Regions from separate parts of the Peribacillus sp. QJM3NY_7 genome, predicted to be linked through region 1. Evidence: riboswitches for the same ligand, from Rfam matches in the RefSeq annotation. Region 1 holds a riboswitch; the other holds the start of a gene.

Region 1 (5,670 bases):
TGATTTGATGGTGCACATCCACGTATCGGAAACGGACTTTGAAATCCTCGACATCGAAAAACGTTACGGATCCCGTCCTGTCGAGCACCTCCGCCGTCTAGGCCTGTTCGATCAGCCCACCGTCATGGCACATGGTGTGGTCCTTAATGATGAAGAGCGGGCGATCCTAAAACAGCATGATGTTCGCGTTGCCCATAATCCAATCAGTAACCTGAAGCTCGGATCTGGGATAGCAGATGTCGTAAGCCTTCTTGATGCAGGCATTAAAGTGGGAGTGGCAACGGATGGCGTTGCCTCCAATAACAACTTCGATATGTTCGAAGAAATGAGGACAGCCGCATTACTGCAAAAAGGAATATATAAGGATGCCACAAAATTCCCTGCCCAAACAGCACTCGCCATGGCCACAAGAATGGGCGCCGAAGCGATAGGCATGGGTCATACAGGATCACTGGAAGCTGGTAAAAAAGCGGATTTCATCACCATTTACCCATATAACAAAGAACACCTGCAGCCACTGAGTGAAGCCTATTCGCACCTGCTCTATGCAGCGCGCGGAAATGACGTATGTGATGTATACATTGATGGAAAAGTGGTAGTGAAAGATGGCCGCTGCTTAACGATCGATGAAGAAAAAGTAATCGCCGAAACCAATCGTCTGCAAGGCACCCTATCAAGATAACACTGATGGGAAAACGACCGGATGCACAGAAGAAAGGAGCTGCCATTAGCAGCTCCTTTTTTTTATGGGTTGCGGGAGTAAATATTTAGAGGTAAAAAAGGAATGGCCGCTAGTATTGTGGAATCAATGGTTTACTTAGAAATCCGCTGTGAGTCCAGTTACGAAGTCAGCCAGCTAAAAATAGTAATAAAATGGGGACGGCAAAAACGGTTAAAAACGAGAAAATGCCGATGGCCGCAATATGAGCCAACTGCTAATCTGCAAGCAGCTGGATAAAAAAATTTAAATCGCATGGTTCATGAATTACTGAAAATCTACGTATTAATTATTCGCGATTTTCCAATTTCGTTGCTTCGAGGGAAATGGTTGATATAGGAGGACAAGATGAATGGACAGGGAATCTTCATTATTAAAAGAGCATTTGTATCAGCTGGAGGAGAAATTGTTAAAATCTGAAGTTCGTACATCTCCAGAAGAGCTTTCATCATTATTGAAAGATGATTTCTTTGAGTTCGGCAGTTCGGGTAACATATGGTCAAAAAGCGATTTTATGGGGCAAGAGGGAGCCGGAGCTGTGAACATGACCCTAAGTCAATTTGAGATGCATCCATTGTCTGATGATACCGTGTTAATTACATACCGGATTTTTGATGAAGATAAGCTGGAACATACCTTAAGAAGTTCAATCTGGAAATGTGCGAATGGAAGATGGCAGATGTTTTTTCATCAAGGCACAAAAACAAAAGGGCCCCTTTAAGACTTTTATTTATGAAAAAGAAAGTTTTCCCTGCTTGAAAACTATTTCACTAAAATGATAGGAGTGATGAAGTTGATCTTTCGTACCATTGATACGGACAAAGATAAAGATACTATCATTAAATTTCGGAAAGATTCCTTTGTTGTAAGTTTTGGAACTGATGCGGGTTTTGGAGATGAACATGCCTATCTGCAACGAATGGAAGAAAGGGTCCGCAAATTTCCGGATGGACAGGTGATCATTGAAAAGGACCAAGAAGCGATTGGACAAATGGAACTTCAAATTCGGGAGTACGAAGGAACTGAAATTGGCTATGTGAATCTATTTTATCTTATTCCCGAATACCGCAGTAAAGGCCTTGGCAAGGAATTGGTCCGCTACGCAGAAAACTTTTTCAGGCAATTTAATGTATCCGAATATCACTTAAGGGTTTCTCCGGATAATCAAAGGGCGATTTCTTTATATACGAATTCAGGCATGGTGAAGATAAGGGAAGAAAATGAAAAATACCCTGTATGGAGAATGAGCAAATCATTATAAAAGTAGAAATATAAAATATATTGATATAATAAAAAAGTATCGATTCACTATACTATGAAACTATTTATCGCGATGAAAAATATGGTTGACTTTAGCGAAATTAGAATATATAGTGAAGGACATAATTAAATATAACGTTAATTCTTATCAAGAGATGTGGAGGGACTTGGCCCTATGATACCTCGGCAGCGGGTTTTTACTTTTGTAAAAATACTGTGCTAATTCCAACGGACGAAAGTTTGAAAGATAAGAAGGAGCTTTTCTTAGATAATTAATTTAAGAGTTTACTCTTTTTTATGTCTAAAAGAGGCCTCTTCTGTCTGATGACGGAAGAGGCCTCTTTTGTTTATTCAAAATGTATATGGTTATTTGGAGAATGGGTGCAATTACTCGTGAGTTTCGCGCAATAATCGTGAGTTTGGCGCAGTTACTCGTGAGTTTCACGTAATTACTCGTGAGTTTGGTGCATTTACTCGTGAATTTTGCAGTTTTACTCGTGAATTTCGAAAATTAACTCTATCATTATGAAACGTTGCAAAGCTCTTCTCTCTGGATAAAGAATTCGTACAAATAAACAGCGTGGGGGGAGATTGGATGATTGAGTTTCAAAATGTCAAAAAGGTTTATCAAACAAAGAAACAGACTGTCGAGGCTTTGAAGGGCATTGATTTGACAGTGGAAAAGGGGGATATATTCGGGGTAGTCGGTTATAGCGGGGCCGGAAAGAGTACGTTAATCAGGTTGGTCAATTTGCTTGAACATCCTTCAGATGGTTCGGTGATTGTTGGTGGCAAGGATTTAACCAAATTAAGCCCGAAGGAATTACGGGCAGAAAAGAAAAAAATCGGGATGATCTTTCAGCATTTCAACTTACTAAACTCAAAAACTGTTTTTGATAATATTGCCATGCCGCTGGTATTATCGGGAACTCCAGCTAAGGAAATTCAAAAACGTGTAGGCGAGCTGTTGGAGTTCGTTGGCTTATCGAGCAAAGCAAAGAGTTATCCGGAACAATTATCCGGCGGGCAAAAGCAGCGAATCGGCATTGCGAGGGCATTGGCTACGAATCCATCGATCTTATTGTGTGATGAAGCAACGTCGGCATTGGATCCACAAACAACGAGTGCAGTTCTGCAGCTCTTAAAAAAAATTAATAAAGAATACAATATCACCATCCTGCTAATCACTCATGAGATGTCTGTCATTCGGGAAATTTGCAATAAGGTAGCGGTCATGGAGGGCGGCTGCGTCGTTGAACAAGGTTCGGTTTTCGAAGTTTTTGCCAAGCCGCAAACGGATATTGCAAAAAACTTCGTGAGAACGGTCATACATGACGAAATTCCACAAAGTTTCTTAAAAAGCATAGGGTCCCATATCCCGATTATTTGGAAAATTAATTTTATTGGAACTACTTCGGGTACTCCTTTACTTTCAACGATCTCGAAGAAATATGATGTTCATTTAAGTGTCTTATCAGCCAATATTTCTGAAATCCAGGAAACGCCTTTCGGGAATTTGATCATCGAAGTGACCGGGAGCAAAAATGAGGTCGACAAGGCTTATCAATATATTAAAGATGAGGGGATTCTCGTCCAGGAGGTGCAAGTATAAATGGGTAATACGCTTTGGGGTATGGAAATAACGGCAGAACAGCTGTCGACAGCTTTCGGTGACACACTTTATATGGTAGCCATCTCATTGATATTTTCCGGATTGATCGGGCTTCCGCTCGGTATCCTGCTTGTCATTACAAGAAAGGGTCACATCCTGGAGAATAAATGGATTTTTAATGTATTGAACCCGATCATCAATATCCTGCGGTCCGTTCCTTTCATCATCTTGCTTGTAGCACTCATTCCGTTTACAAGAATGATTGTCGGCAGTGCGATCGGAACGAATGCGGCCATTGTTCCGCTAATCTTTTACGCGGCTCCTTATATTGCCCGGCTTGTGGAAAACTCGTTGTTGGAAGTGGACAAAGGGATCATCGAGGCAGCTCAGGCGATGGGGGCGACAACATGGCAAATCATTTACCGCTTTTTGATTCCCGAGGGACTTAGTTCGTTGATCCTGACATTTACAACAGCGACAATCGGGCTTGTTGGATCTACGGCGATGGCAGGTGCCGTCGGTGCAGGCGGGGTCGGGGATTTAGCCTTGGCTTACGGTTACCAAAGGTTCGATACGATGACGATGATCGTCACAGTAGCGGCGCTCGTGATCATCGTTCAATTATTGCAATCCACCGGGAACTTTGTTTCAAGAAAAATAAGAAGAAGATAAAAATAACAGGAGGCAGGAAAAATGAAAAAAATCTTATTAACGATTATGGTATTGGCATTGGCCATCGTGGCTGCAGCATGCGGGAACGATGAGGGTGCATCAGGAAGTTCGGATGATGTAAAAACTGTGAAAGTCGGTGTCAGCAGCGGGGATACGAGAACATGGGAATACATAGTCGATTTGGCGAAAGAGGAAGGACTTAATATCGAACTGGTCACTTTCAATGATTATATCCAACCGAACCTTGCGTTAAGCGAAGGTGAAATTGATGCCAATTCATTCCAAACCGTCGCCTATTTCGATGAATTCGTTCAAGATCAAAATCTGAAATTGGAGGCCATCGGGTCGACTGTCATTGCACCTATGGGCCTTTATTCGAAAAAACATAAACGTCTCGAAGATCTTCCGGATGGTGCTACGGTAGCCGTTCCGAATGAAGCAACAAATTTTGGCCGGGCACTGCTCCTGCTTCAGGAAGCTGGATTGATTACATTGAAAGAAGAATTCAATGGATCGGGATCATTGGAAATCATTAAGGAAAATCCGAAAAACTTGAAAATCCAGCCTGTTGCTGCCGGCAATACACCGCGTCTATTGGATGATGCCGATGCTTCAGCCATCAATAATAACTTTGCCGTCGAAGCAGGCCTTACATTAAAAGATTCTTTATTCCATGAAAGTAAAACGGCGAAACCATATATTAATATCATTGCAGTTAAAAAGGGAAATGCCGATCGTCCTGAGCTGCAAAAATTAGTGGAGCTTTATCAATCGAAAGAAGTGGAAGCGTTCATTGAAAAAACGTTTAAAGGAAACACCATTCCTGCCTATGTTTCTGTAGATGAATTAGTGAATTATCAAGACGCTTGGACAAAACCAGCTAATGAAAAGTAATGGATGCATTCAAGAAAAAGGGGAGATTAAGACATGGCGAAAGAATCAGTGCTGAAGCAGCATAAGCAGATCATTGAAGATCATATCGACCTTCATTCCGAATTATATATCGAAACGAGTCAAGCCATTCATGCCAAACCTGAAATTGGGAATCAAGAGTTCTTCGCTTCGGATACATTAACCGGAATACTTCAAAATGAAGGATTTGAAGTGACCCGCAATATTGCCGGCCATGAAACAGGGTTCATCGCCAAAAAAAACTCTTCAAAGCAAGGACCTACAATTGCCTTTTTAGCCGAGTATGATGCATTGCCGGGTTTAGGCCATGCTTGCGGCCATAATATCATCGGCACAACGAGTGTGGCGGCAGGCATTTCCCTGGCCCAAGTACTGGAGGAAACGGGCGGAGAGGTGATCGTTTTCGGAACACCGGCTGAAGAGGGCGGGCCGAATGGAAGTGCAAAAGGAAGCTTTGTGAAGCACGGTCTATTTGATGGGGTGGATGCGGCCATCC
Region 2 (5,670 bases), 2.5 Mb from region 1:
GCTTCAAGTCTTGACTGACACGGTGACCTTCATTGCCGTAGCGGTATATATGCTTTTCATTAACTGGAAGCTTACCATTGTCCTTCTTATTACATTCCCTTTCATGTTCTATATCACAAGGGTATTCGGGAAACGCATCAGGATGTCATTTAGGTCTGTACAAAGTTCCGCAGGAGATGTCAGCAACCAGTTACAGGATTCGATTTCAGGAATGCGGCTCATTCAATCTTTTACAAATGAAGAATTCGAATCAAGGAGGTTTGCGGAGCGTAATCAGGAAAATATGACTGCAAACCTTAAGTCCGTTCGGCTGCGTTCCATGTTCGGGCCGATTATTGATTTATTGAACAATATCGGTCTTGTAGCAGTCATTGTGTTCGGTGCTTGGCAAGTAATGGAAGGTGAATTCACAATAGGATTAATCGTGGCCTTTCTCGCCTATTTGAGGTTACTGCAGAGTCCCGTTCGCAACTTTAGCCGGGTAATCAGCATTGTCCAGCAATCAGCCGCCGCCTTTGAGCGGATAACTGAAATATTGGAAACCAAACCTGAAATAAGTGACAAGGGAAATGCCATTGAACTCCATGCCATAAAAAAGAAAATTGAGTTTAAAAGTGTTGACTTTGCTTATGATGAGACTGTTCCAGTTCTCGGCAATCTAAACCTGACCATGAAAGCTGGTCAAGTAACCGCTCTGGTCGGCTCCTCCGGCGCAGGAAAATCGACCATCACGAGCCTACTGATCCGATTTTATGATCCGCAAAATGGAACGATTAAAATGGATGGACATAATATCAAAGATGTGTCACTGAAGTCATTACGGGGACAAATGGGAATTGTTTCTCAGGATATCATTCTATTCAATGGTTCCATCCGTGATAACATCGTGTATGGCAAACTTAATGCTACAGATTATGAAATCATCGAATCCGCCAAAGCGGCAAATGCGCATGACTTTATCTGTGCCTTTCCTGATGGTTATGATTCTCAGATCGGAGAGCGCGGAGTCAAGCTTTCAGGCGGACAAAAACAGCGCATTGCCATTGCCAGGGCACTTTTGAAAAATCCGCAAATCATCATTCTTGATGAAGCAACGGCGGCGGCCTTGGATACAGAATCTGAACATTTGATCCAGCAAGCCTTGTCACGTTTAATGAAAAAACGGACTTCAATAGTCATTGCACATCGTTTATCGACCATTCATGATGCCGATCAAATCATCGTTCTGGAAAAAGGGCAGGTTCTTGAAAAAGGAACACATGACCAGTTAATGCTAAACAACGGCCGATACAAGCAGCTCCATGACTTACAGTTCCCTCAACTAAGCGATATCAAATACCTAGCAACTTAGCAGGCAAACATGCACAGAAAGCCTTTCAGTGCATGTTTGGTTTCATTTGAAATCATAACTTTCCAAAACCCGATTCGCAATGAGCTGATACCCTTTTTCATTCGGATGTAACTTATCACTGAAATACTTTGTTTTCTTTTCATCTTCAAAAAGATCATTTGTAGGAATGAATAAAATCCTTTCATCTTTATCCGCTAATCCCTTTATTGACTCGTTATAATCGCGAATGTGCTTTTCAAGTTTTTGATTGTCTTTAATTGGGTTATATAGTCCTATTACCAGAATATCCGCTTTATCGTTTGCCTCTATCAGTGTTGATGTAATCTTTTTCAGATGGTTGATATATTCCCGTTTACCCTCATTGATTTTTCGGTCACTTATTTTCTCCAAGTTCCCGCCATTACTATTGATCAAGTCATTCGTTCCAATAAAAACAATGAAAGTATCGGCTTCATCAAGTTTCGTTTTAATTCGGTAATCATCTAGCTGTTTCATCACCCCATCCGTTTCCTGGCCTTTAATACCGTAATTCCAAAAACTCACTTTTTGCTCCGATTGGGGATTATTCAATTCATCTTCAAGGCCATCTATATATCCTTCCCCGTCCTTATCCCCTTTTCCATAGGTTAATGAATCTCCAAAAGCCATGACCCTTTGCACATCTTCCGACTCCGAGGCCTGAAATTCATATGCAGCAAAACATATAACCAGTACGATAATCAATATACCTGCCAATTTTTTCATTTGGTTCTCCTCTTGTTTTTTACTAGAAGTATTTAATCTTTTTCATACCCAAAAAATCTGCAGTACTAACATAAAAAAGAATTGTCAGATAAAGAATAAAGAGTGTATGATAATATAAAACTTTCAATGGATTGGGTTTCATTCAACGTCCCTAAAACCAAAAACGGGATTACCCTACATTCTGGAGATTGAATAAATGATAGTTAGGAGTTTAAATCATGGAAGAACACATAGAGTTTAGAGAGGCAGAACTATCTGATCTACCCAGAATTGTTGAAATATATAATTCGACAATTGCTTCAAGGATGGTCACGGCAGATACGGAACCTGTATCCGTCCAATCGAGGGTTAAATGGTTTGAGGAACATCATTCAGAAAGTAGACCGCTATATATCATTACTATAGAAGGGAAAACCGCTGGATGGATGAGCTTTCAATCCTTTTATGGCCGACCGGCATATAATTCCACTGCCGAAATCAGCATTTACATTGATGATTATTTCCGGGGAAAAGGAATTGGACAAATTTCGATTCGAAAGGCAATTGAATTGAGTCCAAAATTAGGTGTTAAGACTTTATTGGGTTTCATTTTCGCCCATAATACACCAAGCCTTAAGCTTTTTTCTAAATTCGGGTTTGAAGAATGGGCACATTTACCTCAAGTTGCCGAGATGGATGGCATTGAGCGGGATTTGATCATTCTAGGTAAACGTGTCGATATTTAAATATAATTCTTTAGAGCTATTGCCTTGAGCAGTAGCTTTTTTAGATTAATACAGGTTGAATTGCTAATTTAAAAATACCTATATGCTTCTTGAAGGGAAAAATATTCAGAATCTCTTTTACTTGCTAACGCATTCAATAGCATATCCAATTCTTGGCTGGCTTGTACAGTCTGCAGACTTGTTAAGCCGTAAATCGCTCCCAACTTTATCATTTCCTGTCTCTTCTCTTCTACTTTTTCTATAGTTACCTTACGGCAAGGCATCATAGCCACCTCCCATTTATTCAATATTTTTACACTTTTATCATAATGAAATCACTAGTTAAAATCAACTATTTTCCAGAAATTAAATGTGTTATTTTATAGGTCAAATGTGACAAAACACCTATTTTGTTATTTAATTATGTATAATTTGTGTCGTTTTCTAATAAACGCAAAAAAAGCATCCACTAGTGTAGACTGCGAATGCTTACATCATATCCCTTATTCAAAAATCCAAATATTGTATTACTATGTCATCCATTCAGAAGGTGACTCGTTATTAGGTCTATTTATAACAATCTTATATTCATCTTCAAGTACTTTTAATGGGGCATCATAAAGGTGCCTTTCATCAGAGGTTTTGTATACTCCATTGGCCAATAGCTCTTCAATGAGTTTTGCCTTCCTCTGTTCAATCCTCTTAAATAATTCTGCCATGTAAATGGCTCCTTTCCGTCCTAGTGCCTGCTTCTAGTTAGCTAAACTTTATCAACTTGTTTGATTTCACCAAATTATATATACCTTTTCTAGTATGTCACTAAACGTTATTTCCCAAAAATAAAAGCCCCTTCTAATGTAAGAAGAGGCTGACAGTGTCCGTTCGGCTCTTCTTATCTTCCAAGCATATGCTTGTTGGATTTAGCACAGTTCCCTAAACGGGTCCGCTGCCGAGGTTTCTTAGGGCCAAGTCCCTCCACCTCTCTGGATAAGAATTCAATATATAATGATGTAGAAATGATTCTATCCTAATAATCTTCAAAAGTCAATTACCTGGTTCTCCCTTTTTTCCTGGACATAAAGTGATTCCTCTTTCAAATACGGGTTGCATTTTCTTGTCTTTCTGATATGATGTCAGTAATTACATACAATTCACACCACTAGGGGAGTCTTTTTTAAGACTGAGATGGAATTAGTTCCGGACCCTTTGAACCTGAACCGGCTCATACCGGCGGAGGGAAGTGGATGATATCGTCCATTTTACAGACTATATCCATCTACCCCGTTCCGTATTCAGGAACGGGGTTTTTATTTAACAAAGGGAGCCATTCTATAGGAGGATGAACAATGGAGAATACAAAATTAGAAACATTCAGTGATAGACTGCATGCACGGGCAAAAGAGATTTGGAAAAGGAACCATTCACATGCCTTTGTCCAGGCAATTGGAAACGGCACACTTCCTGAAAAGAAATTTGCCTATTACCTGAAGCAGGACTATGTCTATCTCATGGATTATTCCAAGCTCTTTGCTTTAGGTGTCATCAAAGCCCATAACATCGAAACCATGGCAAAATTTGCGAGCATTTTAAATGAAACCCTTCAAGTGGAAATGGATATTCATCGGCATTATGCTTCCGAATTCGGGATCAGCTCCAAGGAATTGGAAAATACAGAACCTACTCCAACCACTCTAGCCTATACAGGTTACATGCTAAATGCAGCTCAGCATGGGACTTTGGCAGACTTGATCGCCTGTCTCCTGCCCTGCGCTTGGGATTATTATGAAATCGGTTTGCTATTAAAAGAACAAAATGGAGCAGCACTGGAAAACAATCGCTACGCAGATTGGATAAGGTCCTATTCATCTCCTGAATTCGGGGAAGCACACAAGTGGCTGATCGCTTTGTTGGAAGAATTGACGGAAGGCATGCCTGAAAAGGAACTTCTTAGATTAGAAAAGCACTTTTTGGTTACTTCCCGATATGAATATTTATTCTGGGACATGGTTCAAAATGAGCAGGATTGGCCTCTATAGGTGGTTGACATGAGGATGAACCCTATCAAGAAACTGACATTGACTGCCATGATCACGGCTTTAACGACGCTTACCAGTTCATTTATTTTCATCCCTGCAGGATTTGCAAAAATCTTTCCTATTCAACATCTGGCAAATGTCCTGACGGCGGTTCTATTGGGGCCTGCATATGCGGTGACACAAGCTTTTTTAGTTTCCATCATTAGAAACATGATTGGTACCGGTTCAATTTTCGCCTTTCCCGGCAGCATGATTGGTGCACTTTTGGCCGCCATCCTTTACCGAAAAACACAAAGCTTAAAATTCGCCTGTTTAGGGGAAGTGATCGGGACCGGCTTTCTCGGTTCCCTGGCCTGTTATCCGCTTGCCACCCTCCTATTGGGAGAAAAAGCTGCTCTTTTTGGTTTTTTACCGGCTTTTATGTTCAGTTCATTCGCAGGTGCGATTTTAGCTTTCATATTACTTAAAATATTGCTAAAAAATACTTATATGAAGGGGTTTTTTTATGAAAACAGCATTAACGATCGCAGGCTCTGATTCAGGGGGCGGTGCTGGAATACAAGCGGATTTAAAAACATTTTCTGCACATGGTGTATTTGGAATGTCTGCCATCACAGCCGTAACTGCCCAAAACACAATGGAGGTCCGTTCTGTACAGCCCATTGAAACAGCTATCATATCGGATCAAATTGCAGCTATCTTTGAAGATATTCCTGTCGATGCAGTAAAAATAGGCATGCTTGGATCAAAAGAAATCGTGGAAACGGTCGCTGCGTCCCTCAAAACCTTCATGCCTGCCATCGTTATCCTTGACCCTGTCATGATTTCCAAAAGC

Evidence for each region. A riboswitch is a leader RNA that binds a small molecule or an ion and turns the genes downstream of it on or off. The one in region 1 is predicted to bind S-adenosylmethionine.
Region 2: linked by a shared signal. The riboswitch ahead of AC0VX1_RS06960 (Fur-regulated basic protein FbpA) and the one ahead of AC0VX1_RS21270 (methionine ABC transporter ATP-binding protein) in region 1 are both predicted to bind S-adenosylmethionine.

Annotation. Positions count from the first base shown of each region.
Region 1 covers NZ_CM149663.1:4,430,021-4,435,690, reverse strand. The annotation lists gene AC0VX1_RS21290 (amidohydrolase family protein) at 1-682, shown strand, start outside; gene AC0VX1_RS21285 (hypothetical protein) at 785-958, shown strand; gene AC0VX1_RS21280 (nuclear transport factor 2 family protein) at 1,071-1,439, shown strand; gene AC0VX1_RS21275 (GNAT family N-acetyltransferase) at 1,512-1,979, shown strand; SAM riboswitch class I at 2,121-2,232, shown strand; gene AC0VX1_RS21270 (methionine ABC transporter ATP-binding protein) at 2,574-3,590, shown strand; gene AC0VX1_RS21265 (methionine ABC transporter permease) at 3,612-4,262, shown strand; gene AC0VX1_RS21260 (MetQ/NlpA family ABC transporter substrate-binding protein) at 4,284-5,156, shown strand; gene AC0VX1_RS21255 (M20 family metallopeptidase) at 5,190-5,670, shown strand, end outside.
Region 2 covers NZ_CM149663.1:1,433,522-1,439,191, reverse strand. The annotation lists gene AC0VX1_RS06980 (ABC transporter ATP-binding protein) at 1-1,351, shown strand, start outside; gene AC0VX1_RS06975 (DUF459 domain-containing protein) at 1,394-2,095, opposite strand; gene AC0VX1_RS06970 (GNAT family N-acetyltransferase) at 2,314-2,820, shown strand; gene AC0VX1_RS06965 (Spo0E family sporulation regulatory protein-aspartic acid phosphatase) at 2,889-3,083, opposite strand; gene AC0VX1_RS06960 (Fur-regulated basic protein FbpA) at 3,330-3,518, opposite strand; SAM riboswitch class I at 3,689-3,793, opposite strand; TPP riboswitch at 3,951-4,055, shown strand; gene tenA (thiaminase II) at 4,146-4,835, shown strand; gene thiW (energy coupling factor transporter S component ThiW) at 4,851-5,372, shown strand; gene thiD (bifunctional hydroxymethylpyrimidine kinase/phosphomethylpyrimidine kinase) at 5,341-5,670, shown strand, end outside.